DNA from 4 places in the Micromonospora sp. IBSANI012 genome. Region 3 is predicted to be linked to each of the others. Evidence: riboswitches for the same ligand, from Rfam matches in the RefSeq annotation. Region 3 holds a riboswitch; each other region holds the start of a gene.
The links. Region 3 has a riboswitch for cyclic di-AMP ahead of ACTWM8_RS17005 (transglycosylase family protein). Riboswitches for the same ligand answer to the same signal wherever they lie in the genome.

Region 1 (7,618 bases), 1.3 Mb from region 3:
CCATGGCGCGGCAGCCGTTGGCGGCGGCGGTGAAGGCCGCGCCCACCGTGCCCGAGTGCAGCACCGCCCGGCCGGCGTTGGCGCCCCGGTTGATCCCGGAGAGCACCATCGTCGGCGGCGGCCCGAAGGCCCCGTGCACGGCGATCAGCGCGATGAAGCCGGGCGAGCCGCCGACCCCGTACGCGGGCACCCCCGGCAGCTCCGGCAGTGGATGGTCGCGGACGACCATGTGCCCCTCGCGCTCCACCGCGGTCATCGAGGCGCTCGTACCGCTCGCCTCCTCCAGCGGGGCGGCCACCACCACGTCCAGGCCACGCTCGGTCGCCGCCCGGGCCAGCGCCAGGATGCCCGGCGCGGCGATCCCGTCGTCGTTGGTGACCAGCACCCGCAGCGTCACCGGTACCCGTCCATGCCCCGCCTCCCGTGGCCGTCGCCGGCCGGATTCCCCGCCGGGGCACCGTCATGCCGCCTGCGATTGCCAGCCCGGCCGCCGTACGGGACGATCGGGCGACCGACGAGGGGTGGAGGGTGGAGTGGTCCGGCGGGAGTCGTTCAGCTACACGGTGCAGGCGCGCTGCTCACGGGCGGACGCGGTGGCGCTGTTGAGCGATCCGGCCCGGCAGGGGGAGCTGCATCCGCTGATCGTCCGGGTGCGCCAGCTGCCGACCCGTCCGGGCGCCCGAGCCAGCTACGCCATCACCGACCGGCTGGAGCTGGGGCCGCTGCGGTTCCCGGTCACCTACCAGGCCGACGTCCTGGTGGTCACCGACGACGAGATCGTCACGGTGGCCCGGCAGCAGCCCGGCACGACGGTGCGCAACCACACCCGGCTCCAGGAGGAGGGCGACGTGCTGCGGATCGACGTGGAGATCACCCTCTCCGCGCCGGCGCCGCTGTTCGGGTACGCGTTCCGCCAGGCCCGCGCCGCGCACCTGGGCCTGGCCAGCCGGCTCGGCGCGGTGCTGGACCGAAAGGCCGACGGCGGCCCGGTCCCGAGCTGACGCCCCCGTCCACTCAGCGGTGGCCGGCGGGCGCCGCCGTCCGGCGGGGCGGTGGGACGGCCCGGCGGTTGCGGCCCCACGGCTTCCAGGTGGAGATCACGGTCATGGTGACCAGCAGGCCGGTGGAGACCGCCGGGGCGACCACCACGTCGATGCGCTGGTGCGCGGTGGCGTCCGGTCCGGCGGCGGCGCGCAGGTTCGGCGTCAGCGCGAAGAGCACCAGGCCGATCATCACCGTGGTGAGCACCAGCTTGACCACCACCCAGCGCCAGCGCAGCAGCCCCCAGGGGGTCAGCAGCGCGCTGGTCACGCCGACCACCCAGACCAGCACGCTCAGCGGCGCGAAGAGCCAGGTCGCCACCAGCGCCGCCGCCGGGTAGACCACCCCCGGGTCGGCGCCGCGCAGCCCGGCGATGCCGAGAGTGAGCAGCACGAGGTCCGCGCCGAGCCAGCCCAGCGCGGTCACCAGGTGCAGGGTGAGCAGGGTCTTGCGGCCGTCGGGGGAGAGTCGGGTCATGCCTCGATGCTCGCCCGGCCGTCGCGCTGCGTCGTGGGCCGGTCGACGACATCCCGGGTACGTCGGCGCGCGTACGACGGGGCCCGTCCGCCGTGGACGGGCCCCGCCGCGGGTCGGTCAGTAGACCGACAGGTGCACGTGGTTGGTGTGGTCGCTGGACGGGTCCCCGCCGGCCCCGCTGTACGACTTCCACCCACTGCTGGGCAGCCAGATCTGCCGGTACCAGATCACGTACAGCACCCCGAGCCGGTCGGCGTTGCGGATGAAGTACGCGGCCAGGTTGTTGCCGTACGTCTTGTCGCCGCCGGTCGCGTCGCCGCCGAAGCCGCTCTTCTGCGCGGCGAAGTCGCAGGCCCGGCCCTTGGGGTGCTCGCCGGAGCCGCTGGGACGGTGGCAGGAGACGTACCGGGTGAAGCCGGCCGCCTGGGCCTGCTGGAGCGCGTTGAGCATGCGCGGGGTGATGCAGCCGTCGGCCGGGGTCGGGTCGTTGACGCTGCACGACTCCGGCGGCCAGGAGCCGTCGGGGTTGCGCGGCGCCGGCCGGGCGTTGGCGGTGGAGGTGCCGCGGTTGGAGCCGCCGGCGGTGCTGGCGGCGGGCTTGTCGGCGGCGGCCACCGCCAGGGCCCGTTCGGCCTGCTCCTTGCGCTTGGCCATCACCGCGACCTGCTTGCGCTCCTCGACGATCTCCTGGTCCAGCGCGGCCCGGGTGCGGGTGGCGTCGTCGCGGGTCTGGATCAGGTTGCGCAGCTCCCGGTCCTCGTTGGAAGCGACCGTCTCCAGCGCCGCCGCCCGGTCCAGGAAGCCTTCGGGGCTGGAGCTGTTCAGCAGCGCCGACACCGGCCCGAGCCGTCCGGTCCGGTAGGCCACGCCGGCGATCTGGCCGACCTTGCCCTGCCGGACGGTCAGCTCCGACTCGATGGTCTTGAGCTGGTTGCCGAGCTCCTGCTGCCGCTTGGTGGAGCGTTCCAGCGCGGCCTTGGCGTCGATCCAGCCCTTGCTGGCCGCGTCGAGCTGGGCGCGCAGCGCGGGGGTGCCGCCCTCCTCGTCGCCGGGGGCGGCGGCGAGCCGGGTGGCGGGGCCGGCGGCGGTCGCCGGGACCGGCGCGGACGACACGCCGAGGGCGAGTGCCGCGACGACCGCGGCCGCCAGCCGTGCGGTGGTACGTCGTACGTGCATGCACATGTCCTTCCGTCAGCCGCCGACCGGGTTAGCTGACGGGTTCGGGACGGAAGATCCCTACCGCTGACGCGGATGCACCCCACGAACATGGTTCCCCGGCTCGCCCTGGCAGGCGATTAGGCGGCGGCCACCGCCGGCACCGGAGGGTGCCGCCTGGCGGAGGCCGGGACCGAGCCTACCGGTACGGGTGTGACACCCGCCCGTTTCGTGACTGACGGTACTGGAGTGAATCCTGGTTTAGGTGACGTAACGGGACAATAGGTGTCCGCTTTCGTCACCACTCGACCTGCCCGCAGGCGCCGGGGGCGGCCCCCGGCTCGATCTGGAGGGTGGCGTGCTCGATGTGGAAGTCCTCGTGCAGGGCGGTGCGGGCGGCGGCGAGCACCGTGCCGACCTCGGCGCCGGGGACCATGGTGAGGTGGGCGGAGGCGACCTCCATGCCGGAGGTGAGCGTCCAGACGTGCAGGTCGTGCACCTCGGCGACGCCGGGGACGGCGGTCAGCCGGTCGTGCACGGCGGTCACCTGGAGATGCTCCGGGGCGGCCTGGACCAGGATGCGCACCGCCGCGCGGCCGAGCCGCCAGGTGCGGGGGAGGATGAACAGGCCGATCGCGACCGCCACCGCCGGGTCGGCCCACCACCAGCCGGTGCCGGCGATGAGCAGCGCGGCCCCGATCACGCCCAGTGAGCCGAGCAGGTCGCCGAGCACCTCCAGGTACGCCCCGCGCAGGTTGATGCTCTCCTGCGCCCCCTCGCGCAGCAGCGCGAACGCGACGAGGTTGGCCAGCAGGCCGAGCACCGCCACCGCCAGCATCGGCCCGGTCCGCACCTCCGGCGGGTCGCCGAACCGGCGGACCGCCTCGATCAGCACATAGATCGCCACCCCGCTGAGCAGGACGGCGTTGGCGAGCGCGGCCAGCACCTCGAGCCGGTAGAGCCCGAAGGTGCGCTGCGGGTCCCGGTCGCCGCGCCGGATGGCGGTGATGGCGGCCAGCGCCATGCCGATGCCGAGCACGTCGGTGAACATGTGCCCGGCGTCGGAGAGCAGGGCCAGCGAGCCGGTGGCGAACGCGGTGACCGCCTCGACCACCATCAGCGCGGCGAGCAGCGCGAAGGCCGTCCAGAGCCGCCCCCGGTGGCGGTGCGCCGCGTTCGCGACCGACCCGTGGTGGTCATGACCTGCGCCCACGCCCACACCCTCCGTCGCCCCGGCGGCCCGAACCCAATCTATGCTCACATCGCTATGTGTGCAACTAACACCGCGACCATCCCGCACTGTGGAGAACGAGTGGCCTCCGCGCCCGGAACAGCCACTCCTTCTTCGAAAGTGCCCGACCCCGGGGCGGGGGTCAGGGGGTGGGGTCGATGGTGGTGAGGCGCTGGGTGGCGCGGGAGAGGGCGACGTAGAGGGTGCGCACGCCCGAGCCGGGGTCGGCCCGGATCTCGCTCGGGGCGATGAGCACGACGCCGTCGTACTCCATGCCCTTGGCCTGGAGGCTGGTCACCACCTGGAGCCGGGAGCCGCCGCGTCCGCCCAGCCAGCCGGCCACCTCGTCGCGGCGCGGCACCGGCGTGATCACGCCGACCGTGCCCTCCACCTCGGTGAGCAGCGCGTCCACGGCCTGGACGGTCGCCGCCGGCAGGCGGTCGGCGGCGACGGTCAGCGCGATCGGCTCCACGCCGGTGGAGCGGACCGCCGTCGGCAGCTCCAGGTCGGGGTAGAGCCGGCGGATCTCCGCCGCCGCCACCGCGAAGATCTCCGCCGAGTTGCGGTAGTTCGTGGTCAGCGCGAAGCGGTGCCGGCGGCGCCGGCCCAGCGCCTGGTCCCGGGCCCGGTCCAGCTCCTGCGGGTCACCGGTCCAGGCGGTCTGCGCCGGGTCGCCCACCACCGTCCAGGAGGCCAGCCGGCCGCGCCGGCCGATCATCCGCCACTGCATCGGGGAGACGTCCTGCGACTCGTCCACCACCACGTGCGCGTAGTCGCGGTAGTCCTCCGGACGTTCCCGGGCCGCCGCCCGGGCGGCCCGCTGCCGGTCGGCGAACGTGCTCAGCTCGCGCACGCCGCCGGCCAACTGGTACGGGTCGCGCTTGGCCCGGGCCGGCTGCACCGGCTTGCCCAGCAGCGCGTCCAGCTCGTCGAGCAGGGCGATGTCGGCCACCGTCAGCCCCTGCGCGTCCAGCACCCGGTACGCCTCGACCAGCAGCGCGGTCTCCGCCCGGGACAGGATGCCGCCGGCGTACCGGCGCAGTCGCTCCGGCCGGGCCAGCCAGCCCAGCACGTGCCGCGGGTGCAGCCGGGGCCACCACGCCTTGAGGAACTCGCGGAACTCCGGCCGGTCGATGATCTCGTCCTCGAAGGCGCGCTGCTCCGGCAGCCGGGGGACGCCCAGCCGGCGGGCCTGGGCGTACAGCGCCGCGAGGACCGCGTCGAAGGCGACCCGCCGTACCTCGTTGCGCCGGGCGCCCCGGGACAGCGCCCGGTCCCGGACGCCGTCCAGCTCGCGGCGCTCCAGCCGGAGCAGTCCGCCCCGGTAGAGCAGGCGCAGCTCGTCCGGCCCGTCCGGCACCGCGTCGCGTACCGCCCGCTCGAGCACCTTCCGCATCCGCAGCGAGCCCTTCACCGCCGCCACCTCCGGCGGGTCGGTCCGGGTCGCCGACATGCCCGGGAAGAGCGAGCCCAGCGAGTGCAGCGTGGCGGTCTCCTCGCCGAGCGAGGGCAGCACCGAGGCGATGTACTCCACGAAGACCGAGGACGGCCCGACCACCAGGATGCCGCCGCCGGCGTACCGGCTGCGGTCGGAATAGAGCAGGTACGCCGCCCGGTGCAGCGCGACCGCCGTCTTGCCGGTGCCCGGGCCGCCGGAGACGATGGTGACCCCGGAGCCGGGGGAGCGGATCGCCTCGTCCTGCTCCCGCTGGATGGTGGCCACGATGTCGCGCATGCCCCGGCCGGTCGCCCGGGACAGGGTCGCCAGCAGGGCCCCGTCACCGACCACCGCCATTTCGGCCGGCGCCGACTCCGGGTCGAGCAGGTCGTCCTCGATCCGGGTGACCTTCTCGGCCGACGACTGGATGGTGCGCCGCCGCACCACGCCCAGCGGCTCGGCCGGGGTGGCCTGGTAGAACGCGGCGGCGGCCGGGGCCCGCCAGTCCACGACCAGCGTCTCGGCGTTCTCGCCCCGCACGCCGAGCCGCCCCACGTGCAGCACCTGGCCGGTGCGCAGGTCGAGCCGGCCGAAGACCAGCCCCTCGTGCTCGGCGTCCAGCACGTACCGCCGCTGCGCGGCGTGGAACACCATCGCGTCCCGCTCGACCAGCGCGCCGAAGTTGCCCACCCGGGCCAGCCGATAGCCCTCCTTCTCGGCCTTCGCCGCTGAGCGGCGCAGTTCTACGAGGCGGGCGTACACCCGGTCGAGATGCCGCTGCTCGGCGGCGATCTCCTGCTCCAGGGTGGTCTGGTCGGTCAACGTGACGGCTCCTGTGCGACGGCGGCGGCCGGGCGCGGGCGCACGCCAGGCGGAATGAGGGTACGGGCAGCCTGCCACCCCCCTTCGGGGCCATGCCGCGTCCCGCGACGTCCGCCACCCTCCACGGGCCCGCTCAGCCGGCCGGGATCGGCTCCGTCGCGCCCGTCGTCGTCGGCCCGGTCGGGCCGATCACCGTGGCGCCGATCTCGGTCGCGCCGATCTCCGGCGCGCCGGCCAGCACCCGGTCCAGCACCCCGGCCAGCGCGGCGTTCACCTCGTCCGGCCGCTCCATCATCAGCATGTGCCCGGCGCCGGGACAGACGGTCAGCTCGGTCACCGGCAGCGCGGCGGCGATCGACTCCGCGCAGGGCGGCGGGGTGAGCCGGTCCCGGTCGCCGACCAGCGCCGCCGCCGGCAGGTGGGCCAGCTCGGCCAGGGTCTCCAGCCGGTGCTGGGCGCCGATCGAGGCGCGGAACCCGCCGATCGAGCGCAGCGAGGCGCGGGCCACCGCCGAGGTGACCAGGCGGATGTCGGACGGGTCGCAGCGGTCGCCGAAGAGCATCCAGCGGATGCTGGGCCGCAGCGCGCGGAGCAGCGCCCGTGGCGGGCGCCAGGAGCCGCAGCGGGCCAGCACCCCGGCGCCGGTGGTCTCGGCGATCCGGATCAGCCGGGCGATGCGCGGCGAGAGCCCGTAGACCGTGTGCGTGTGCCCCTCGGCGGTGGTCGAGACGAAGACCAGCCCGGCGGTACGGGCGGCGAAGTGCTCGGGGTGGCGGTGGGCGTACTCCATCACGGTCATCCCACCCATCGAGTGGCCGACCAGCACGACCCTGCCCGTCGGGGCCACCGCGTCGAGCACCGCGGCGAGATCGTCGCCGAGCTGGGCCAGGGTCGCCGTGCGCAGGGCCATGCAGCTCGACCGGCCGTGCCCGCGGGCGTCATAGGTCACCACCCGGACCCGCCGCCCGAAGCGGGCCGTCAGGTCGGCGAGCTGCCGGTGCCAGGCCCGCCCGTCCAGCGTCCAGCCGTGCAGCATGATCACGGTGACCTCGGCGTCCGCCGACCCGGTCACCTCCACGTGCAGGCGCACGTCGTCGGGAAGCCGTATCTGCTGCTGCTCCGACATCGTGACCTCCCCGGGCCGTCCGGTACCTCGTACCGGGTTAACCCGGCGGAAACACCGGCTACCCGTCATGACACCACGCCAACCGTGGTGGTGAGAAGATTCGCATCCCGCCCCGCCAGGCCGGATCCGTGACCAGGCTGGGGACATGACCGGTTCGAGCGCGGGAGCGGCGCGGACGCCCCGGGCCGCGCTGGCCGAGCTGCTGACCGGCAACCGCCGCTTCGTCAGCGGGCAGCCGGTGCACGGCCACGACGTCACCGCCGCCGCGGCCGTCGCCTCCGGCGACCAGCAGCCGTACGCGGTGCTGCTCGGCTGCATCGACTCGCGG
Region 2 (7,618 bases), 3.1 Mb from region 3:
ATGACCACACCGAGCACCCCGACCCGGGGCTACACCGCCAGCAAGGACCAGCTGCTCGCGCGGCTGCGCCGCGTCGAGGGCCAGGTCCGCGGCGTGGAGAAGATGGTCGACGACGACCGGTACTGCATCGACGTGCTGACCCAGATCTCGGCGATCCAGGCCGCCCTGGACAAGGTCGCCCTCGGCCTGCTCGACGGCCACGCCCGGCACTGCATGCACGAGGGGGCCGCCGAGGGCCGCGCCGACGAGATGGCCGCCGAGATGATGGCCGCCGTCGGCCGCCTGATGAAGCGCGGCTGAGCCCACCTTCCGCTTCGGGACGTTCGGCCCGGTCGACCCGGGCCCGCCGCCCCCGGACGTCCGCCGCCGGCGCGACTAGCGTCGGAGGTGACGACCGGGACCGGTGCCACCGGCACCGGACCGGCCGCCCGAGTCACGGACGGAGGGCGGCCATGATGGGGTACGGCCCGATGGCGGGCCTGATGTGGATCTGGCCGGTGCTGGCGCTGGCCGGCCTGGCGGCCCTGGGCTACCTGACCTACCGGCTGGCGCAGCCGCCGCCGTCGACGGCGGCCTCTGCGGCGCGGACGATCCTCGACGAGCGCTATGCGCGCGGTGAGATCGACGACGAGGAATATCAGCGGCGGCGGTCGGCACTGCGGACCGGAGCCTGACCGGCGCGGTCACCCCGCCGGCCGGGACGCCGGAGCCACGACGGCTCCGGGCGCCCCGGCCGGCGGCGGTCAGAGCCGGGCGAGGATCTTCTTCATCGCGTCGATCTCGCCCTGCTGGGCGTTGACGATCTGCTGCGCCATGGCCTTGGCGTCCGCGTTGGCGCCGCTGGCGAGCTCCTCCTCCGCCATGGTGATCGCGCCCTCGTGGTGGGCGATCATCATGGTCAGGAACTGCCGGTCGAACTCCCGGCCGGAGGCGGCCGCCAGCTTCGCCATGTCGGCGTCGGACATCATGCCCGGCATGCCGTGGTCGTGGTGGCCGCTGCCCGGGCTGCCGGACGGGACGGGCCGGCCCCAGGCGGTGAGCCAGCCGGTCATGGTGGCGATCTCCGGTGCCTGGGCGGCCTTGATCTGCGCGGCGAGGTGCTTGACCTCCGGGTCCTGGGCACGGCTGTCGGCCAGCTCCGACATCCGCACCGCCTGCTGGTGGTGCGGGATCATCATCTGGGCGAACATCACGTCGGCGTCGCCGAACGTGGCGGACGCGCTCGCCGAGGGGCCGGCGGTGGCGCCCTTGCCCGGCATGTCGTGGCCGGAGCCGGCCTGGTGGTCGTCGCCGCCGCAGGCGGCCAGGGCGAGAGCGGCGCTGAGAGCGACGCCGGCCAGGGCGGCACGGCGCGCGATGGTACGAGTGGACACGATCGAAACCTTTCGGTGTGCGGACGTACGCAGCGGACTCCGGACGCGGCGTGGCCGCGTCGGGGCGTCCTATCTGCGCAGCACCGACACCGAGGCGAGGCGAAGCCCGACCGGGTGGGGTGGCGGGGCGCGCGGCCCGCGCGACGGCCCCGACGGGTGGCGGGTCGCGACGGCAGGGCGGGCCCGGCGCAGCAGCAGCGTCGCCAGCAGCAGAGCCACCGTGAAGGCGCCGAGCACCGCCAGGCAGACACTCCAGCCACTCGGGGCACCGCCCGGCTGGTCGGCGGGAAGCGCCACCACGCCGCCCTGGTCGGCGAACGACGCCGGCCCGGCGACATGGGCGACCGGGACCGCTTCGGGCACGGCACCGTGAGCGACCGGGACCGCCTCGGGCAGGGCGGCCTGAGCGACCGGCGCCCGCTGCGACACGGCGGCGTGGCCGTCCGGGTGGGACGCGACGGAGTGCGTGCCGTGGCCGATGGTGTGCATGGCGGCCAGCCCGAGCAGGGTGCAGGCGAGCAGGAGCAGCCGGGCCCACCACCCGGCCGGCCGCGCCGTCGCCGTTCCCACCCGACCACGCTAGCCCGATCCGGGCGGGGATCAGAGGCGTACCCGGCGCAGCAGCTGGGCGTTGAGCGCCACCACGATCGTCGAGGCGGACATCAGCGCCGCGGCGAGCGCTGGGCTCAGCGCCACCCCCGCGAAGGCCAGCACGCCGGCCGCCAGCGGCAGCGCCACCACGTTGTAGCCGGCCGCCCAGGCGAGGTTCTGCCGCATCTTCCGGTACGCCGCCCGGCTCAGCCGGACCACCCCGGCGACCCCACGCGGGTCGGAGGAGGCCAGCACCACCCCGGCCGACTCGATCGCCACGTCGGTGCCCGCCCCGATCGCGATCCCCACGTCCGCCCGGGCCAGCGCCGGCGCGTCGTTGACCCCGTCACCGACCATCGCCACCCGCAGCCCCCGGCGTTGCAGCGCGGTCACCTTCCGGTCCTTGTCGGCGGGCAGCACCTCGGCGAAGACCTCGTCGACGCCGGGCCGGAAACCGAGGTCCGCGGCGACCGCCTCGGCCACCGTCCGGGCGTCCCCGGTGATCATCGCGATGCTGCGGACCCCCTCGGCACGCAGCTCCGCGATCGCCTCCCGGGCCTCGGGACGTACCTCGTCGGCGAGCGCGAGCAGGCCGAGGACGGTGTCCGGCAGGCGGACCAGGTGCAGCACCGCCGCGCCGCGCTCGGCCCAGCGCCGGGCCGCCGGCTCCAGCGCCTCGGGCAGCTCCAGTCGCTGCTCGCGCAGGAGCGCGGGGCCGCCGACCGCGTACGGCGTACCGTCGATGTCGGCCCGGACGCCGCGCCCCGGCAGCGAGCGGAAGCCGGCGGCCGGGGCCGGGCCGCCGTGCTCGGCGGCGGCCGCGACGATCGCCCGGGCCAGCGGGTGTTCGCTGTCCGCCTCGACCCCGGCGGCGAGCCGCAGCACCTCGTCCTCGCCGGTCCCCGGCGCGGCGGCCACCCCGACGACCGCGTGCTCCCCCCTGGTGAGGGTGCCGGTCTTGTCGAAAAGCACCACGTCCACGGTGCGCATCCGTTCGAGCGCGAGCCGGTCGCGGACCAGCACGCCGGAGCGGGCGGCCAACGCGGTGGAGAGCGCGATCACCAGCGGGATGGCCAGGCCGAGCGCGTGCGGGCAGGCGATCACCAGCACCGTGACGGTCCGCACCACTGCCTCGTCCCGCTCGCCCAGCGCGGTCCACACCGCGACGGTCAGCACGGCGGTAGCGGTGGCGACGTAGAAGAGCCAGGCGGCGAAGCGGTCCGCCAGCGCCTGCGCCCGCCCGCCGGACTGCTGCGCCTGCGCCACCAGGCGCTGGATGCCGGCGAGGGTGGTCTGGTCGCCGACCGCCTCCACCCGGACCCGGATCGCCGAGTCGGTGGCGACGGTGCCGGCCACCACCCGGTCCCCGACCGTCCGGGGGACCGGGCGGGACTCGCCGGTGACCATCGACTCGTCCAGCTCGGCGGCCCCGTCGACGATCCGCCCGTCGGCCGGCACCCGGCCACCCGGGCGGACCAGCACCACGTCGGCCACCCGCAGCCCGCTCACCGGCACCCGTTCGGTGCCGCCCTGCGGCCCGACCCGCTCGGCGTCGTCGGGGAGCAGCGCGGCCAGCGCCGCGAGCGCGCCCCGCGCCTGCCCGACGGACTTCATCTCCTGCCAGTGCCCGAGCAGCATGATGGTGACCAGGGCGGCCAGCTCCCACCAGAAGTCCAGCTCGAAGGCGCCGAGGCTGGTGGCGAGCGAGGCGGCGTACGCGACGGTGATCGCCATCCCGATCAGCAGCATCATCCCCGGGGCCCGGTCGCGCACCTCACGCACCGCGCCGACGAGGAACGGCGAGCCGCCCCACCAGAAGACCACCGAGCCGAGCACCGGCCCGACCAGGGACCGGCCGGGGAACTCCAGCGAGTAACCGAACCAGTCCATCACCATGTGGCTGGTGGCGACCACGGGCAGGGTCAACGCCAGGCAGAGCCAGAACCGGCGGCGGAACATCTCCGGGTCGTGGCCGGCGTGCCGGTCGTGCCCCCGGTGCCGGTCCGACCCCGGGGGCCCGGCCGGTCCGGCGTGCTGGTCCATGCCCTCACGATGCCCGGTGGGCGCGCTGCCGACGGCACGAACCGGGCGGACCCGCACCGAACCTGGCTACGATTCTCCGGCCATGACTCGCCATCCGCCGCAGCTGCCGCCGGCCCGCGTACCGCGCCGGGCTCGGCCGCCGTGGGCGACCGCCCGGGCGGGTCGCCACGCCGGGCGACCGCGCCGTCCGGTCGCCCTGGGTGACCCCGCCGGCACCCAGGGCCCACACCCGGGTACGCGACCCGCCACGCGCGTTCCGCCGGTGAACCGACCGGCCGGCTGACACGTACCCCGCCCTGGATCGTTGGGAGACTCGCAATGGGCGCCGACCACACCCGTCCCGCTCCGTCCGCCCCACCGGGGGTGCGGCGGATCCTCGTCGCGACGGTGGTCCCGCTGTTCGTCGTCACGGTGATCGCCGCCCTGGTGCTGTGGCCGCGCGACTCGCGGCAGGCCGACGGCGGCGCCGAGCCGGCGCGCCACCACGGCACGGTGACCCGGGTGGTGACCGAACCCTGCCCACCGACGCCGGAGGCGCCCGGCGCGGCCGAGGGCCCGTGCGGGACCGTGACGGTCCGGGTCCAGCAGGGGCCGGACAGCGGCCGGCAGGTGGAGACGCCGGTGCCCGCCGGCCCGGGCGCACCCGCCGTGGCGGTGGGCGACGAGGTGGTGCTGGTCCAGCTCACCGACCCGGCCGACCCCACCGCCACCAGCTATCAGATCGCCGAACACCAGCGGGGCAAGCCCCTGGTGTGGCTGGTGGCGCTCTTCGCGGCGGCGATCGTGGCGTTCGGCCGGCTGCGCGGGCTGGCCGCGCTGGCCGGGCTGGGCGCCAGCTTCGCCATCCTGCTGGCCTTCGTCGTGCCCGGCATCGCGGCGGGCGGCTCCCCGCTGCTGATCGCGATCACCGGCTCCGCGCTGATCATGTTCGTGGTGCTGTACCTGACCCACGGGATCACCGCGCAGACCTCGGTGGCGGTCCTCGGCACGCTCGGCAGCCTGGTGCTGACCGGAGTGCTCGGCAGCCTGGCCACCGCCGCCACCCACCTGACCGGGTTCGGCAGCGAGGAGGCCACCACGCTGTCGATGTACCAGCGCGACGTCGACCTGCACGGGCTGCTGCTGGCCGGCATCATCATCGGCTCGCTCGGCGTGCTCGACGACGTCACCGTCACCCAGGCCGCCACCGTCACCGAGCTGGCGCACGCCAACCCCGGACTGTCCCGGACGCAGCTCTACCGGGCCGCCACCCGGGTCGGCCGGGCGCACATCGCCTCCACGGTGAACACCATCGTGCTCGCGTACGCGGGCGCCTCGCTGCCGCTGCTGCTCCTGCTCACCGCCGACAGCCGGCCGGTGAGCCAGATCCTCACCAGCGAGTTCCTGGCCCAGGAGATCGTCCGCAGCGCGGTGGCGACGCTCGGCCTGGTCGCCGCCGTACCGCTGACCACCGCGCTGGCCGCGCTGGTCGCCACCGCCGGTCGTGGCCCGGCCGACGATCCGGCCCGGGACACCGGACCGGCACCCACGCCCCGCCCCTCCGCCGACCGGGACGCGGCGCTCCAGGCGCTGAGCGCGTCGCGTCCCGGCGGACCGTCCACCCCGGCCCCCGCACGGTGGCCCGACCCGGAAAGGAGCACGGACACCGCATGGTGAGACTCCGCTGCGTGACCGACGCCGACGCGGAACCTGACGAACGCGTCACTCGTCACGCATCGCTACGGCGAAATAACGCTTTTAGTCGGGTTCTGGACGTAGATCCCCGGTACGACTCTCGGGTAACCTCGCTGCCGGTCACCGCCGAAGGCGCGCAGCGGCGCCTGCGGTGCCGCCGCCCAATCGCCGCGAGGCGAACCGGGGAACCAGGTACATGGGGTGAATCCGCGCGAGCGGTAGGGGCCACTTCCGTCCCGAACCCGTCAGCTAACCCGGTCGGCGGTCGACGGAAGGGAACACTGTGACGGCACCCCTGCGCCGCTGGTTGACTCCGGTGGTGGCCGTGTTCGCCGCCCTGGCCATCCTGGGCGGGCCGACAGCCGCGATCGCCGCGCCCGCGACCCCCACCCCCTCCGGGCACGAGGAGGACGACGAGCCCAAGCTGCTCACCGACGTCATCGAGCTGCGCAACCGCGAGTACTCGAAGGCCAAGACGCAGCTGGAGAAGTCCAAGAAGCGCCAGCAGCAGCTCGCACTGGAGGTGCGGCGCGCGCAGGACGAGCTGGCGGCGTTGCAGCCGACGGTCTCGCAGATCGCGGCGCAGTCGTACCGGACCGGCCGGATCGGCGCGGTGGCGATGCTGCTGGAGAGCGACGCCCCCGACTCGTTCGTCAGGCGCGCCGCCGCCCTGGACGAGCTGAACATGGTCAACGCGCAGAAGCTGGCCAAGGTCACCGCCGCCAAGAACCGCGCGGAGCAGGCCAAGCTGGCGCTCGACGCCGAGGTGCGCGAGCAGCAGAAGCTCACCAACGACATGGCCCGGGAGAGCCGGGAGGCCGAGAAGGCCCTTCAGCTGGTCGGTGGCCGGGGCTTCACCGGCGGCCTGGTCGACGCGACCTCGCCGGTCGCTCGGATCGGCCCCGGCCGGACGGCCGACGGCGGCTGGCGTCCCGAGTCGCGCACCGAGGACGACCCGACCACCTCCGGCACCATCACGCCGCGCACCCTGCACGCGTACAAGGAGGTCCGGCGGGCCGGCTTCAACCGGTTCGCGGGCTGCTACCGGCCCGGCGGGCCGTGGGAGCACCCGAAGGGCAAGGCCTGCGACTGGTCGTTGCAGCGGAGCGGCTTCGCGCCCTGGCACAACAACGACACCCGGATGTACGGCAACAACCTCGCCGCGTTCCTGATCCGCAACGCCGACCGGCTCGGCATCTACTACGTGATCTGGAACCGGCAGATCTGGTTCCCTGCGACCGGGTGGAAGTCGTACAGCGGACCGTCGAACCACACCGACCACGTGCATATGTCGATGCTGTAGCGCGCGACGCGTACCGAACGAGGGCCGTCCCCGGTGGGGGCGGCCCTCGTCGCGTGCGGGGGGTTTCAGCCAGCGACGGCGGTCGCCCGATCGCCGGCCTGGGTCGGCACGACGCTCGGCACCGCGGCCACCGTTTGCACCTCACCGGCGGCGAGCCGGTACGACATGCCGACCACCGCGCACCGCCCCTCGGCGATCGCGGCGGCCAGTACGGCGGAGTTGCCCAGCAGCGCCTCGACGGTGTGCGCGATGTGGATGTCGACGATCCCGTTGACGTCGTCGACGCCCTGCTCGGCGGCCCGCCGGAGGCTGGGCTCCACCGCGTCCACCACCGCCCGCAGGTGCCCGACCGGCGGCGTGCCGGTCCGCGCGGCGTCCCGGGCGGCCTGCACCGCCCCACAGGAGTCGTGGCCGAGCACCACCACCAGCGGGGTGTTCAGGACGCTCACCGCGTACTCGACGCTGCCGAGCACCTCGGGGCCGGCGGTGTGCCCGGCGGTACGCACCACGAAGAGGTCACCCAGGCCCCGGTCGAAGATGATCTCGGCGGCGAGGCGGGAGTCGGAGCAGCCGACGATCACCGCGAACGGGTGCTGGCCGTCGGCGACCGCCGCCCGGTGCAGCGAGTCCTGGT
Region 3 (7,618 bases):
CGTCGGCGCCGGCGAGGTGGTCGCGCTGCTCGGCCCGAACGGCGCCGGCAAGACCACCGCCCTGCGCGCCCTCGCCGGGCTCCAGCCGCTCACCGCCGGCCACGTCCTGCTCGACGGCGTCGACCTGGACCGGCCCGACCGGGCCAGCTGGATCCCGCCGGAGCGGCGCCGGGTCGGCGTGGTGTTCCAGGACTACCTGCTCTTCCCGCACCTGAGCGCGCTGGACAACGTCGCGTTCGGCCCCCGCCGGCAGGGCCTCGACCGGCGGGCCGCCCGCGAGCAGGCGGCCGGCTGGCTGGACCGGGTCGGGCTGTCCGGGCACGCCCGGAGCCGGCCGCGGCAGCTCTCCGGCGGGCAGGCCCAGCGGGTAGCCCTGGCCCGCGCGCTCGCCGTACGCCCGCGGTTGCTCCTGCTCGACGAGCCGCTGGCGGCGCTGGACGCCCGGACCCGCCTGGACACCCGGGCCCACCTGCACCGGCACCTGGCCGACCACGACGGCGCGACGCTGCTGGTCACCCACGACCCGCTGGACGCGCTCGCCCTCGCCCACCGGCTGGTCATCGTCGAGGACGGCCGGGTCGTGCAGGAGGGGGACGCCGCCACCGTCACCGCGCGGCCGCGCACCGACTACGTCGCCCGCCTCGTCGGGCTGAACCTCTACCGGGGCCACGCCGACGGTCACCGGGTCCGCCTCGGCGACGGCTTCGCCCTGGCCACCGCCGACCGGCTGGACGGCGACGCCTTCGTGGTCTTCCGACCCGCCGCCGTGGCCCTGCACCCGCGGCAGCCCGACGGCAGCCCCCGCAACACCTGGCCGGCCACCGTCGCCGGGGTGCAGCGGCACGGGGACAACCTGCGGGTGCAGCTCGCCGGCCCGGTCCCGGCCGCCGCCGACGTCACCCCGGCCGCCGCCGCCCAGCTGCGGCTGGAGCCCGGGCAGCGGGTGTGGGCGGCAGTCAAGGCCAGCGAGACCCGGGCGTACCCGGCCGGGCCAGCGCAGCCGGACGGCTAGCGGTCCGCCTTCGGCTCGAAGACGTCCGGGACGCCGTCGTGGTCCTCGTCGAGGGTCTCGATCTCGTGCACCCGCCGGTAGACCCGGGTGCGGGCGCGCAGGATCACCGTCGCCAGCAGCGCGGAGAGCAGCGAGCCGGTGAGCACCGCGACCTTGACGTGGTCGTCACGCGCGCTGCCCAGGCCGAAGGCCAGCTCGCCGATCAGCAGCGAGACGGTGAACCCGATCCCGCCGAGCAGCGCCAGGCCGAGCACGTCGAGCCAGTTCAGCCCCTCGTCGAGGTGGGCCCGGGTGAACCGGGACACCAGCCAGGTGGCGGCCAGGATGCCCACCGGCTTGCCGACCACCAGGCCGACCACGATGCCGGCCGCGACCCGGTCGGTCAGCGCGGTGGCCAGCCCGGCCAGGCCGCCGACCGTGACGCCGGCGGAGAGGAACGCGAAGATTGGCACCGCCACCCCGGCGGAGATCGGCCGGAACCGGTGCTCGAAGTGCTCGGCCAGGCCCGGCCCGGCGTTCGGCCCGCCAGCGGCCTCGCTGCGCAGCACCGGGACGGTGAAGGCGAGCAGCACCCCCGCCACCGTGGCGTGCACCCCCGAGGCGTGCACCAGCGTCCAGGTCACGGCGGCCAGCGGCAGCAGCAGCCACCAGGACCGGACCCGGCGCTGCACCAGCACGGCGAAAAGCGCGAGCGGCACCAGCGCGGCCAGCAGCGGCGGCACGGCGAGGCTGGAGGTGTAGAAGACGGCGATGATGACGATGGCGAGCAGGTCGTCGACGACCGCCAGGGTGAGCAGGAAGGTACGCAGCGCCGACGGCAGCAGCCGTCCCACCACCGCGAGCACCGCCAGGGCGAACGCGATGTCGGTGGCCGTGGGGATCGCCCACCCCCGGGCGCCGTCGACCCCGGCGATGAGGACGAACAGCACCGCGGGTACGGCCACCCCGCCGACCGCCGCCGCCACCGGCACCGCGGCCCGGCGCGGATCGCGCAGGTCGCCGGCGACGAACTCGCGCTTGAGTTCCAGCCCGGCGACGAAGAAGAAGACCGCCAGCAGCCCGTCGGCGGCCCAGGTGGCGAGGGTGAGATCGAGGTGCAGCGACGCCGGGCCGACGGTGAGGTCGCGCAGCGCCCGGTAGCCGTCCGCCCAGGGTGAGTTCGACCAGAGCAGCGCGAGCAGCGCCCCGACGAGCAGGAGCGCCCCGCCCACGGTCTCCTTGCGCAGGATGGCGGAGATGCGGCTGGTCTCGCCCCAGGAGCGGCGGGCGAACAGGCTGGTACGGCGCCGGGCGGCGTCGGTCACGGGATCTCCTCGTCGGCAAGGGTCGCGTCGTCCATCGCCGACCAGACTTCCCGGCACACCAGGACCAACCCTATCCCCGCGCCCCCGCCGCGGCCCCGACGACCGGCGACGCGGACGCGCCGGCGGGCCGGTCCACGTGCGCCCGGTACCCCGTCGCCGGCGGCCCGAACCCGCGCCGACCATGCCGCGGACGCGGCGACGCCCGGCCGGTCGTCCGGCCGGGCGTCGTCAGGGTGCCTGGGTGCTGGGTCAGAGGCTGAGCTTCTGACCGGGGAAGATCAGCCCCGGGTCGGCGCCGACCACGCGCTTGTTGCGCTCGTACAGCGCCTGCCAGCCACCGGCCAGGTCCAGGGCGTCGGCGATCTGCGACAGGGTGTCACCCAGCCGCACCACGTACACGTCGCCGGTCCCGGCCGGCGCGCTGCGCCGCTGGCTGCGGGTGCTGTGCTGCTCCCGCGAGGACCGCTCGGTGGAGGTGGCCTTCGACGAGCCGGAGCGCCGCTGCGACTTCTGCGACTTCTCCGACTTCTCGGAGGGGGTGGAGTAGCTCTTGGTGGAGCCGCCCTTCCGACCGCAGGTCGGCCAGGCCCCGATGCCCTGACCGTCGAGCACCTTCTCGGCGATCGCGATCTGCTCGCCACGGCTGGCCAGGTCGGCGCGGGAGGCGTACTTCTTGCCGCCGTAGCCGGACCAGGTGCCCTGCGAGAACTGCAGGCCGCCGTAGTAGCCGTTGCCGGTGTTGATGTGCCAGTTGCCGCCGGACTCGCACTGGGCGATCGCGTCCCAGTTGACGCTGGCGGCGCTCGCCGGCGACGCCGGCGCCAGGACGGCGGCGACCCCGGTGACCGCACCGACGGCGAGCGTGCCGACGGCGATGCGGCGCGAGCTGACCCGTCGATGACGGGCGGTGTATTCAGTTGCCATCTGGATTCCTCCACGCCGACGAGGTGAGCTGTCGGGTTCGGGCCGAGGAGCCCGGCCGCCCATGGGCGGCTTCACCCCGAGGTGACGTGCACCGAGGAACGTGTGGGTCCCCCGCTCCATGCCCGCTGAAAAGGTCCCACCGGCCGGCGGCATGGATTAGGCGTTACCGGCCGTGGTGTCCGCGATCGCGGACACGAACGACGTTACGAACTGTTTGGGGCGATTGCCCACTTCTTGTGAAGTTCTTCACCCGGCTGAGCGACGGCGCCGTCCTTCGAGTTGCGGGCCGGTCGGCGGTGCTCTACAAGGGCCGGTCGGGAATCTGTCACGACTGGGCCGAAAGCCTCGCCCCGAGCGGCGGATCAGGTGCGTCGCCTCCCCGTTTTCGCTGGTCAGGCGGCCTCGATCAGCGTTCCGCGCCGCCGGACGGTCAGCGTTGCCGCTGATTGGCGACTCATGTCTGGGCAGCCCGGCCGCCGACTCGGACGGTAGGGAGCAGAGCGCGCCGCGGCGTCGACGCTTCGGACCCGCCGACCGCCGGATGCCGGTCGCCGGCGCCCTGGCCGTCACGGTCCGCCCCGGTTCGCGGCGGCCGGCCATCCGCGAGAGGAAGGACCTTCATGGACACCGTCAGCATCGACACCGACTACCTCGTCGCCACCCTCGACGAGGACGACGACCCGGAGAGCCTGGCCGGCGACGAGGTCGACTTCGACCTGGCCGCCGCGCTGGAAGAGGAGGAGTGAGATGGGCGTGCACCTGGCGCCCGCGCTGCGGGTGCTGCGCGAGGAGATAGACACCCGCTGGCCGCAGCGGGACCGCAAGTCCGACGGCTGGTTGGGCGATGCCAGTCACCAGGCGCGCCGCTCGGACCATAATCCGGACAATGACGATCAGTCGGTGAACGCGGTGGACGTGGACGTCGACGGGATCGACCCGCTGCTGGTCGTCCGGCAGGCCGTCAACCATCCGTCCACCCAGTACGTCATCTACGACCGGAAGATCTGGAGCCGTACCCGCAGCTTCCGGCCGGCCCGGTACACCGGGCCGAACCCGCACGACAAGCACCTGCACGTCAGCGTCAGCCACCAGCGGAGCCTGGAGGACAGCCGCCACCCGTGGGGCATCGCCACCGCCACGACGGCCCGGCTGGGCGACCGGCTGCTGCGCGCCGGCTCCCGGGGCGGCGACGTCCGGGAGTTGCAGGCCGTCGCCAACCGCCTCGGGGCCCGACTGACGGCCGACGGGGTGTTCGGGCCGGCCGTGGCCGCCTGGGTACGGTCGTTCCAGACCGCCCGAAAGCTCACCCCCGACGGGGTGGTCGGCCCGCGTACCGTGGCGGCCCTGCGCGCGGCCGTCACGCCGGCCCCGTCGGTGCCCAGCGGCCGGCCGGCGTCGCCGGTGTCCGGGGGCAGACCGGGCTCGCGGACGCTGCGGCGCGGCAGCACGGGCGGGGACGTGGCCTTCGTCCAGCGGTTCGTCGGCGCGAAGCGGTGCGGCCCGGCGAGCGGCGCCTTCGACGCGAAGACCGAGGCCGGCGTCCGCTGGTACCAGGGCATGCGGGGGCTCACCGTGGACGGGGTGGTCGGCCCGGCCACCTGGGCGGCGATGGGCGTGCGGGTCGGTTCCTGAGCAGGCGCCCCCGGCCCGGTGCTCCCCCACCGGGCCGGGGCCGTCGTCGCGTCAGAGGGTGCGGGCCAGCCGGTCGGCGAGGACCCGGGCGAACCGGGCCGGGTCGGCCAGGTCGCCGCCCTCGGCGAGCAGCGCCATGCCGTACAGCAGCTCGGCGGTCTCGGTGAGGGCACCGGAGTCGCCGCCGCGCTCGTGCGCCGCGCGCAGGCCGGTGACCAGCGGGTGGGTCGGGTTGAGTTCGAGGATGCGCTTGACCTTCGGCACCTCCTGCCCCATCGCGCGGTACATCTTCTCCAGCGTGGGCGTGATGTCGTGCGCGTCGCCGACGATGCAGGCCGGCGAGGTGGTCAGGCGGGAGGAGAGGCGCACCTCCTTGACGCTGTCGGCCAGCGCACCGCCGAGGAAGGCGAGCAGGGCGGCGTACTCCTTGGTCTGCCGCTCCCGTTCCGCTTCCGCCTCCTCCCGTTCCTGCTCGGTGTCCAGGTCCACCTGGCCCTTGGCGATCGAGCGCAGCGGCCGGCCGTCGAACTGCGCGACCCGCTCCACCCACACCTCGTCGACCGGGTCGGTGAGCAGCAGCACCTCGTAGCCCTTGGCGCGGAAGGCCTCCATGTGCGGCGAGTTCTCCAGCATGGCCCGGGTCTCGCCGGTGGCGTAGTAGATCTCCTCCTGGCCGTCCTTCATCCGCTCGACGTACTCGCGCAGCGTGGTGGGCTCGGCGGCGTCGTGGGTGGAGGCAACCGAGACGATGTCGAGGATCGCCTGCTGGTTGTCCGGGTCCTCCAGCAGCCCCTCCTTGACCACCCGGCCGAACTCCGACCAGAAGGTCCGGTACCGGTCGGCGTGCTCGGTGCGCATCTCCTTGACGGTGGCGAGCACCTTGCGGACCAGCCGGCGACGCACGATCTGGATCTGCCGGTCCTGCTGGAGGATCTCCCGGGAGATGTTCAGCGACAGGTCGTGCGCGTCCACCACGCCCTTGACGAAGCGCAGGTAGTTGGGCATGAGCGCGGCGCAGTCGTCCATCACGAACACCCGCTTGACGTACAGCTGCACCCCGCGCCGGCCGTCGGCCATGAACAGGTCGAACGGGGCGTGCGTGGGGATGAAGAGCAGCGCCTCGTACTCGAAGACGCCCTCACCCCGCATGTGGATGGTCTCCAGCGGGTCGGCCCAGTCGTGGCTGACGTGCCGGTAGAAGTCGCGGTACTCCTCCTCGGCGACCTCGTCGCGCGGCCGGGCCCAGAGCGCCTTCATCGAGTTGAGGGTGACCGGCTCGGCGTCCGGCGTGACGAGCCGGATCGGCCAGGCGATGAAGTCGGAGTACCGCTTGACGATCTCGCGGATCTTGCCGTGGTCGGTGTAGTCGGCCAGGTTGTCCTCGCTGTCGGCCGGCTTCAGGTGCACGGTGACCGAGGTGCCCTGCGGGGCGTCGTCGACCGTCTCCACGACGTAGGTGCCCTCGCCGGTGGACTCCCAGCGGGTGCCCTCGGTCTGGCCGGCCCGGCGGGTCAGCAGGGTGACGGTGTCGGCCACCATGAACGTCGAGTAGAAGCCGACGCCGAACTGGCCGATCAGGTCCTGGGCGGCCGCCTCCCGGGACTCCTTCAGCTTGCGCAGCAGCTCGGCCGTGCCGGAGCGGGCGATGGTGCCGATCAGGGAGACGACGTCCTCGCGGGACATGCCGATGCCGTTGTCGCGCACGGTGAGGGTGCGGGCCGCCGGGTCGGTCTCGATCTCGATGTGCAGGTCGGCGGTGTCGACGTCGAGGTCGCCGTCGACCAGCGACTCCAGCCGCACCTTGTCCAGCGCGTCGGAGGCGTTGGAGACCAGCTCCCGCAGGAATACGTCCTTGTGCGAGTAGATCGAGTGCACCATCAACTGCAGCAGTTGACGCGTCTCGGCCTGGAACTCCAACGTCTCGGTCCGGCTGCTCACACCAACCTCCTCATCTCCTCGTCACGGGTCCCCGGTCGGAATCCGCGGGAGAAGGATACGAGCCGTCGTGGCCCTCCGGTCACCGCCGGTCGTCACTGGGGCGGCGGGCCAGCAGGCACGCCTGCGGCGTGGATTCCCGCCGCCCGTCCACCTCCCGCGGCTCGCGCCACAGCCGGGCGTGCACGTCCAGCCCGGCAGCGTGCAACAGCCGCGCCACCTCCTCGGGCCGGCGGCGGTGGAAGGTGAGGGAGACCGGGCGCCCCCACATGTCGGTGCGGTGCATCGGCTCGTCGCCGACCTGGAAGGCCAGCAGCAGGTGCCCACCGGGAGCGAGGACCCGGTGGAACTCGGCGAAGGCGGCCGGCAGCCGGTCGTCGGGCAGGTGGATGACCGAGTACCAGGCGACCAGGCCGGCGAGCGCGCCGTCGGCCAGGTCGAGCTCCAGCATGGACCCCTCGGTGAAGCGCAGGTCCGGGTACGCCCGCCGGGCCTGCGCGATCATGCCCGGCGACAGGTCCAGGCCGGCGGCGTCGAGGCCGAGGTCGTGCAGGTGCCGGGTGATCCGTCCGGGGCCGCAGCCCACCTCCAGCACCGGCCCGCCCCCGTCGGCCAGCACCAGCTCGGCGAAGGCCGCCAGCATGGCCCGGTCGAGCGGCAGGGCGGCCAGCTCGCCGCGGATGAACTCGGTGTAGTCGGCGGCCATCGTGTCGTACGAGGTGCGGGTGGCGGTGAGGAAGTCCGGTTCGGTCACGACCGCCGACCCTACCGGCGGGCGGGTGGCGGCAGGGTCCGGCTGGACCTGCCGCCC
Region 4 (7,618 bases), 1.4 Mb from region 3:
CAGGCGCTGGTGCCGGAGGAGAGCACCTGGTGGTTCACCCAGATCTTCCCGGTGGTCCGCTCGCTGGAGTTCTGGCTGGGCGTGGCGGCGGCCGAGCTGATGCGGCGGGGCCGCTGGCGGGGGCCCGGCCTGCCGCTGGCCAGCCTCGTCTTCGTGGTCACCTGGGCGGTGGCGGCGCAGTGGATCCCCGCCGAGCTCTGGGCGGCGATCCTCTCGGTGGCGTACATCCTGGTCATCACCGCCGCGGCGGACGCCGACGTGCGCGGTCTGCCCTCGCCCTGGCGGCACCGCCGGCTGGTCTGGCTCGGTGAGGTTTCGTTCGCCTTCTACCTGGTGCACGTGCTGGTGATGGTCACCGTGCTGCGGGCCACCGGCCACCTCGGCGTCGGGCTGCCCGGCTGGTGGGGACCGCTGGCGGTGCTCGGCTTCCTGGCGGTGAACCTGGTGCTGGCCGCCCTGCTGCACCGCTGGGTCGAGACGCCGATGATGCGCCGCCTGGCCCCCCGTCGCCGGCCCCGCCCCGCCCCGACGCCCGATCCGTCCACCCTGGACGCTCCGGTCGCGCCGGCATCGCAGCCCACGCCGGCACCGCGGGCGGCCGCCGACGGCACGCCGGCCGGCCGACCCATCGAGTACGCAGGCCCGCGCGACCCCCACTGACGTGAGCGCCGCGACGACACGCCCGGCGACGCTGCGATCACCCCGGCATCGGCGTAGCGTGGTGCCGTGCTTCCGGTCGCGCTCACCAGTCCTCTGTGGTGGGTGGCGCGCTGGAGTTCCCGGCTGCTGACCGGCCTCGCCCTGGCGGTCGCGCTCTCCCTCGGCGGTCCGGCCGCGCCGGATGCCGGCCCGCTCTCCGCCGCCCCGAGCCCGGCCGCCGCCCCGGTCCTCGCCGATCTGGCGGTGCCCGACGGGTCCGCCGTCCGCGCGGCCGCCATCCCCGCCGTGACGCTCGCCGCCGGGGATGCCCAGAGCACCGGCCGCGCATTCGTCGCCCCGGCCGCCGCTCCGCTCGATCCGGTCACCTCGGTCGGCCCGGTCGGCAGGCCGGCCCATCCGGTCACCGCGCCGTCGCTGCCCCTGACCGGGCTGGCCGCCGGCGCGACCGGTCCCCGGGCCCCGCCGGTCGGCTGACCGCCACGCGGGGCCACCCGCGACCGCGCCTTCGAGAACCTCACCACCGCACCCGCCCCCCGGCACGCGGCGCCGCCCCGGCCTCGCCCCGTCGCCCCCGGGCCGGTGTGGGACTCCTCTTTCCGCATCCCGCTTCCGGGAGGTGCCCACCGTGAACACCGTCCTCTACCAGTTCCTCGTCGAGGTCCCGACCGCCGCCGCCATCTGGTCGGCCCTGCTCGTGCTCGCCCTGACCGTGCTCACCGTGCTGGTCGCCCGCCCCGAGCGGGACCCGGCCCCCGACGAGCCGGTCGTCGACCCGTCCCCGGCCGACCCCGCGACCGAGCTGGCGGACCTGCGCCGGTACGCCGAGGAGGTCGCCGTCGCGGCGGCGGGCGCCGCCCAGACCGCGCGCCGGTGGCGGGATGCCTGGTTGACCGCCCAGGAGGAGGTGGACCGGGCCTGGACGGCGTACGACGAGGCGGAGACCGCCGCCCGCCGGTTCACCGGCGCCGCCGCGCTGCCCGCCCCGCGTACCCCGCGTACGCCGGCCGAGTACGCGGGCCGGGAGCGCTGGCTGCACCAGGCGGCGGTGGCGGCCCACTGGCGCGGCGAGCTGCCGGTGGAGCGGCTGCGGGACGTCTTCGCGCACCGGGACGGTTGGGACCCCCGGCGGCACCCCGTCGAGCAGGAGGTGCTGCTGGCCCGGGCGGTACGCGACGGCCGGCGGGACGCGTACCGGGCGGCGGCCGGGCGGGAGCGGTCGGCGTGGCGGGACGCCGAACTGGCCGCCGAGGCGGCCCGCGCGCTCGCCGTTGAGGCGTACGCGGCGGCGGAGCGGCTGCGTCCGGTACGGCTGCCCGCCCAGCGGACGGCGACGGCGACGGCGCGGACGGCGCTCGCGGCACGGTGGCGGCCGGCCCGGGTGGGCTGAGGACTTGACCGAACTGTTACGCGTATTTCCGTGAGCCGCGTCACCGCAATCGGGAAACCGGTCATCCGGTCACAGTCGGTGATATCGATCGCGACGATCGGCAGGGTTTGCCGCCGTGCTGTCCGGTTGTCGCCCGACGGTCCCGGAACAACCGCCTGTCCCATTGAGTGACGTCAGTGCCGAAGTGTGCGGCTAATTTGTCGCCCTGATCATGTTTACGCAGCTGGGAGCGCTTGGCTGACACGTGACCGACCAGTAATGTCGCCCGGGTCCGGTGCGGTTTCCGATCGCAAGAGGCGACGCCGCGCCGACCCGCTCAATCGTGATTTCACGAACCGGGGACCCATGCACGTCCGGGGTGAATCCGCGGGCCACGGCCCGTGGTAGGGCGCTCTTCCCGCCCGAATCCGTCAGCTAACCCGGTAGGCGGTGTCGGAAGGAGTTCCAGCTTTTGCTGTTCTCTCGCATCCCTCGGCTTGCTCTCCACCTCGGTACCGGGGTGTTCGCGCCGGTCCGCCGCGCCCTCGCGCGCTGATACCGGCCCCACCCCGCCGCCCGGACACCGACCGGGCGCACCCCCGCCGAGCGGCCTCGCACACCGGCTTTGACACCCGCGGGTGACGTCCCGTCACGCGCCGATCCGGCACGCCGCTCCCGCCCTCGTACCGTGGAGGAAAACGTGAAGCACACCCTGAAGCGGCAGCTGCGACGCCTGGCCACCGAGCGGTCGTACCAGCTGGTCGCCGGCTCGGCCGCCGCCCTCGTGCTCGTCTCCGGCGCCAGCACCCTGCTCGCCGACGAGGCGCCCGCCCGCCAGCAGACCTCGGCCGCCGTCGCCGAGGTGGCGCCCCGGCTGGACGACGTCGCGACCCGCGGCCAGGGCCGCGTCGCCACCCCGTCCGGCAAGCCGTCACCCAGCCCCTCGCCGTCGGCCAGCGCCACCAAGGCCAAGGCGGACCCGGACCTGACCCGCAAGGCGGCCCCCAAGCCGCCGTCGACCAAGGTCCTCCGCTACGACTACCAGGCGCAGACCACCTACTACAACTGCGGTCCGGCGGCGGTGCGCAACGCGCTCAGCGCGACCGGCATCGAGCGGACCCAGTACGAGCTGGAGGGCCCGCTCGGCACCACCGAGATGGGCACCAACTCCGCGCTGGACACCACCCGGGTCCTGAACCAGATCGTCAAGGGCGACCCGTACCGGACCCGGATGTTCCAGGGCACCCCCAGCTCGGCGCAGATCGACCGGCTCCAGGCCGACGTGGTCGCGGCGATCACCGACGGCCGGGGCGTCGTGGCGAACATCGCCGGCACCGCCACCGACACCGACGGCGGCTGGCACTCCTTCCCGGGCGGCCACTACATCGCGGTGGTCGGCTACAAGAACGACGGCCGGACGGTCCGGATCGCCGACTCGGCGAACCCGAGCCTGCCGTCGTACTGGATGAGCACCATCGACCTGGCGAACTGGATCGCCACCCGCGGCTACTCCGCCTGATCCACACCGTCGCGCGTCCGGGCACCGGCTCCCCTGGGGGGCCGGTGCCCGTCGCCGTTGGCGCGGGTCTCGCGCGCCGGAACCGGGCGGTGGCACACTGCGGCCCATGACCGACGACTCGGGTACCCGCCGGCTGCTGTTGCTGCTGCACGGGATGGGCGCCACCGGCGACGTGTGGCTGCCCTGGGCGCCGCTGTTGGAACACCGCTGGCCGGGCCGCTGGCTGGCGCCGGACCTGGCCGGCCACGGCTTCTCGCCGCCGCTGCCCGGGTACTCCTTCGCCGGGTTCGCGAAGCAGGTCGCGGCGGGGCTCGGCCCGGTGGCCGAGGGGGCCCGCCCGGCTGACCGGCTGGTCGTCCTCGGCCACTCCCTCGGCGGGGTGGTCGCGCTGGCGCTGGCCGCCCGCGACGCCGGGCTCCCGGTGGACGCGGTGGTCGGGCTGGGCATCAAGGCGGTCTGGTCGCCCGCCGAGCTGACCCGGGCGCGTGAGCTGGCGGAGCGCCCGGTGACCTGGTTCGCCACCCGGGACCAGGCGGCCCGCCGCTACCTGAAGGTGGCCGGCCTCGGCGGGCTCTTCGCGCCGCACCACCCGGTGGTCGACGCGGGGCTTCGTGCCGAGGACGGCCGCTGGCGGCTGGCCATGGACCCGGCCGCCTTCGCGGTGGGCGAGCCGCAGCTGCCGGCCCTGCTGGCCGCCACCGACGTCCCGGTGCTGCTGGCCCGGGGTGAGCACGACCCGATGGTCAGCGGCGCGCAGCTCGCCGAGCTGGGCGTGCCAGTGGCGACCCTGCCCGGCCTCGGCCACAACGCGCACGTGGAGGACCCGGCGGCGGTGCTGGCCCTGCTCGACCCGTACCTGTGACCGGTTGCGGACCGCGGGCGTCGCCGCCGTCGGTCGCATGCGGCTCGGAACCACCTGCCGACCTGGACGTTCGAGCACGCCGTCTACACCGGACCTTGCAGCGGCATCAGACCAGCCGCCGCAGGCGCACCTTCGGGCGCTCGTTCCTCAGGTGGCTCTGCTTGTGCTGGCGGACCTGCTCGTCCCAGATCTCCTGGTCGTAGGCGGGGTCCGGCGGGATCCACCGGTGGGAGCCGTCGCTGTAGTGGAACTTCTCGTCGCCGGGACGCAGGATGCTCACCGCATCCAGCCGAGAAAGCGCCGATACAGCGTGCCGGCGGGTGCCCAGGTCAGATCGGCGGTGGCACGAACGAGTTGCGCCCCCATGTAGAGAGACAGGGACACCGGAGCATCCTCGAACTCTGCTCGCAGCTCCTGGCGTCGGGTAGTGCATGGCCAGGGTGCGCCACAGCCGCCGCAGCTCCAGATCGGCAGCACTGGCCCGTGGGCGCTCACTTGCCGCGCTCCGCAGACGGCGGCGCCGGGTGATAGTTGAGCGACCCATCTTCTACGGTCGAGGGCTGCTGCGCCGTGCCTCGCGCCTGATCCAAGAGCCGCCGCCGGGCAGCTTCCTGCTCCCGTGCCTCAATGCGCTGTCCGACGCGGGGGAGCGCCGGTGGCGACGGGAAAAGCCGGCTGACGATCCGTCGTAGAAGCCCGACAATCAACGTCACGAATCCGTCCCCTCTTCTTTGCAGGGCGCGGATAGGCAGCGGCTGATGTGCCCTGTTCCGCACCCCGGGGCAGTGAGGAACAGCGTCACGCCACAAACATCGTCGATCCAGAAGGTGACTGTCCGCTAACCGGATGTGCTGTCCGCTGATGGCCGACGCCCGGGGGCGAACTCGATGCACAGGTCGCGCAACGTCGTGGCCTCCGGCACTCTCGCCTGCTCCACCTTGGCCAGCAGCTCCGTGGCCCGCCACCAGTTCGACGGCACCACCCGTCCGGACGTCACGGCCTTCGCCCCGAGAGCTACCGCCTCGTCTGGCTGCCCAGCGGCGACCAAGGCAAGGCCCAGGTCAAGACGAGCTGACGCGGACCGGCGGGGCCGCGCTCCCCCATCGCCGGCTGGGTCCAGCTCCGCCAGCACGGCTCGCGCAACCTGCTCGGCACCAGGGTCCCCCGCCCACGACAACGTCGTAGCCGTGTACGCGGCAGCCTTGGCCGGGTCATAGCGATAGTGGTGCTCCGCGCGCTCAGGAACCGGCAGATTCGCCGCCAGTCGCTCCACCCGATCCAACGCGCGCCGCGTCGCACCAACGTCACCCATCCGCGCCCACGCACGCGCCTCCTGGGCAGTTGCCTGAATGTAGGCGGAGCTACCCTTCGGAGCGACCCGCTGGGCCTGGCGGGAAAGGTCGAGTGCCGTCCGGCAGTCGCCCTGAGTCAGCACGTCCCAGGCGCGGGTCTCCAGACACCAAGCCCGGATCTCGGCGTGCTCGGCATGCTCGGCGAGGTCATGAGCGGCCCGCAGATGGGCAGCCGCCGCGGACCGCTGCCGCAGGTCGATGTGAACGGTGGCCCGCAGCACCGCCAACCACCCGCCAGCAACCAACAGCCGTCGTTGCTGAGCAAGCGTGACACGACCGTCCAGTAGCCGCCCGACGTAGGCCAGGTGCCGTCGCACCAGAGGCAGGAGATCAGCTGGGGCCATTGTCGGATAGGCGCTGGCAAGGTCATCAACGCCCTGCTCGATACGGCCGAGCACGTCCTTACTGACATCGCTGGCGATAACCCTCGCCCGGAGCTCACCGGCCTCGGCAGCATGGTCTATGGGCGCATCGATCAAGCCAGCGAGCACGCCTCCCGCGTCGAGGATCCGGTCCAGGTGGCGCGCAGTGTCGACGGTCGGAGCCTTGAGCCCCGTCTCCAACTCGTGCAGATGGCTCTTACTCCGATGGGCGAGCTGCCCAAGAGATCGAAGCGACAGACCACGTCGCTCTCGGAACTCACGCAGAGCTACGCCGAAGCGCGGTTCGACGAATGAGGCCATGGCGCCGCTCCCAGCTGAAGGTCCAAGCTGACTCGCCGGCCGCCCCCCAGCGAGCCATCGCTCTCGACCGTACCCCTCCACGTCGCGCATCGATGTCAACCGGCAGGACGGTCGACCAACGCCGCCTTGATCCGCCCGGACATCCCGCCGACGGCCGGCTCCGTTGATGTCAACTGCGGATGTCAGCGCCTGCGGTGCCGCCTTCGCGCCAGTGTCAGGGCATCAGGCCGAGCTGCGCCATGATGCCCGCCAAGTCGGGGTGGATGCTGAGCTCCACGAACCTTCCATCCTCTACCCGAGCGAAGTACGCCCCCCGCCCAACCACCGTCTTGCCGGTGGGCGGCACCTGCGTCGAACCCACCGCCATGGGACCGGTGTGGGTTCCGGTGAACTCCACCTCGGCGGCGACCGCAGCATCATCATCGTCCACGAAGAGGCTCGTACGGCGAATCCGCATGTCCGGCAACGCGGTCAGCCATGCCTGCACGTATTCACGCGCGCCCTCCTTGGTAGTGATTGGCGCGCCCATCGTGGTGTCGCGAAGCACGAAATCATCGGCAAGCAGGTCAACGAAGGCATCGAGACTGTGGGTGTCCCACGCCGCGAGCCGGGCATCATCCAACCTTTTGAGGGCTTCCCTGTCGATCACGCACCTCCAGCTGACAACCGCACGCCCTCGGTACATCCTGCCTGGGCACCGCCGACCAGCCGTCGCATATCGCTTATTCCGCACCGATCAAGGCGGCGACGTCGGCCGGCTACGAGGCCCATGATCGTCCGCCCGCGCTCGCCGGTTTGGCTGCTCGCTCGGCTGCTCGACGGGCACACGGTTGCGGAAGGGTGTAGCGCCTACTGGACCACCCGTCGCCCTACCAGGAGTTATGCCCGACGGCTCCCCAATGATGCGCTTGATCATTGCGCGCATGTTCCGGATCTTGCCCGCCAGGGCCGGTGGAACCCGCCCCGGGCCGACGTTCAGGCGGTGGGGGAGAGGGGTGACGCCACCTGCGCCACCGCGTCGGCGGCGCGGGGCGACGGGGGCTCCCAGCCCGGCTCCAGCTCGCGCCGGGCGGCGTCGAGGAAGCCGTCGGCGTACGAGTCGGCGGGGAAGTCGCCGAGGTAGCGGCGGCGGGTCTCCCACCGGGCCGAGGCCAGCGGATCGGTGTCCAGCAGCCC

Region 1: linked by a shared signal. The riboswitch ahead of ACTWM8_RS23100 (coiled-coil domain-containing protein) and the one ahead of ACTWM8_RS17005 (transglycosylase family protein) in region 3 are both predicted to bind cyclic di-AMP.
Region 2: linked by a shared signal. The riboswitch ahead of ACTWM8_RS03105 (coiled-coil domain-containing protein) and the one ahead of ACTWM8_RS17005 (transglycosylase family protein) in region 3 are both predicted to bind cyclic di-AMP.
Region 4: linked by a shared signal. The riboswitch ahead of ACTWM8_RS10755 (C39 family peptidase) and the one ahead of ACTWM8_RS17005 (transglycosylase family protein) in region 3 are both predicted to bind cyclic di-AMP.

Annotation. Positions count from the first base shown of each region.
Region 1 covers NZ_CP199933.1:5,010,006-5,017,623, reverse strand. Annotated here, with positions in the region: gene surE (5'/3'-nucleotidase SurE) at 1-397, opposite strand, end outside; gene ACTWM8_RS23110 (SRPBCC family protein) at 522-1,001, shown strand; gene ACTWM8_RS23105 (hypothetical protein) at 1,015-1,518, opposite strand; gene ACTWM8_RS23100 (coiled-coil domain-containing protein) at 1,636-2,694, opposite strand; cyclic di-AMP (ydaO/yuaA leader) riboswitch at 2,699-2,830, opposite strand; gene ACTWM8_RS23095 (cation diffusion facilitator family transporter) at 2,972-3,886, opposite strand; gene ACTWM8_RS23090 (HelD family protein) at 4,047-6,164, opposite strand; gene ACTWM8_RS23085 (alpha/beta fold hydrolase) at 6,298-7,290, opposite strand; gene ACTWM8_RS23080 (carbonic anhydrase) at 7,436-7,618, shown strand, end outside.
Region 2 covers NZ_CP199933.1:639,160-646,777, reverse strand. Annotated here, with positions in the region: gene ACTWM8_RS03135 (metal-sensitive transcriptional regulator) at 1-300, shown strand; gene ACTWM8_RS03130 (SHOCT domain-containing protein) at 453-674, shown strand; gene ACTWM8_RS03125 (DUF305 domain-containing protein) at 744-1,373, opposite strand; gene ACTWM8_RS03120 (hypothetical protein) at 1,443-1,943, opposite strand; gene ACTWM8_RS03115 (heavy metal translocating P-type ATPase) at 1,974-4,007, opposite strand; gene ACTWM8_RS03110 (YibE/F family protein) at 4,326-5,663, shown strand; cyclic di-AMP (ydaO/yuaA leader) riboswitch at 5,830-5,960, shown strand; gene ACTWM8_RS03105 (coiled-coil domain-containing protein) at 5,965-6,984, shown strand; gene ACTWM8_RS03100 (carbonic anhydrase) at 7,050-7,618, opposite strand, start outside.
Region 3 covers NZ_CP199933.1:3,694,329-3,701,946, forward strand. Annotated here, with positions in the region: gene ACTWM8_RS16995 (ABC transporter ATP-binding protein) at 1-1,012, shown strand, start outside; gene nhaA (Na+/H+ antiporter NhaA) at 1,009-2,316, opposite strand; gene ACTWM8_RS17005 (transglycosylase family protein) at 2,566-3,240, opposite strand; cyclic di-AMP (ydaO/yuaA leader) riboswitch at 3,239-3,413, opposite strand; gene ACTWM8_RS17010 (hypothetical protein) at 3,861-3,986, shown strand; gene ACTWM8_RS17015 (peptidoglycan-binding domain-containing protein) at 3,988-4,872, shown strand; gene htpG (molecular chaperone HtpG) at 4,924-6,750, opposite strand; gene ACTWM8_RS17025 (class I SAM-dependent DNA methyltransferase) at 6,890-7,561, opposite strand.
Region 4 covers NZ_CP199933.1:2,344,125-2,351,742, forward strand. Annotated here, with positions in the region: gene ACTWM8_RS10740 (acyltransferase family protein) at 1-660, shown strand, start outside; gene ACTWM8_RS10745 (hypothetical protein) at 727-1,134, shown strand; gene ACTWM8_RS10750 (hypothetical protein) at 1,286-2,047, shown strand; cyclic di-AMP (ydaO/yuaA leader) riboswitch at 2,351-2,491, shown strand; gene ACTWM8_RS10755 (C39 family peptidase) at 2,715-3,545, shown strand; gene ACTWM8_RS10760 (alpha/beta fold hydrolase) at 3,652-4,407, shown strand; gene ACTWM8_RS10765 (hypothetical protein) at 4,514-4,687, opposite strand; gene ACTWM8_RS10770 (helix-turn-helix domain-containing protein) at 5,246-6,442, opposite strand; gene ACTWM8_RS10775 (ester cyclase) at 6,657-7,091, opposite strand; gene ACTWM8_RS10780 (CDP-glycerol glycerophosphotransferase family protein) at 7,418-7,618, opposite strand, start outside.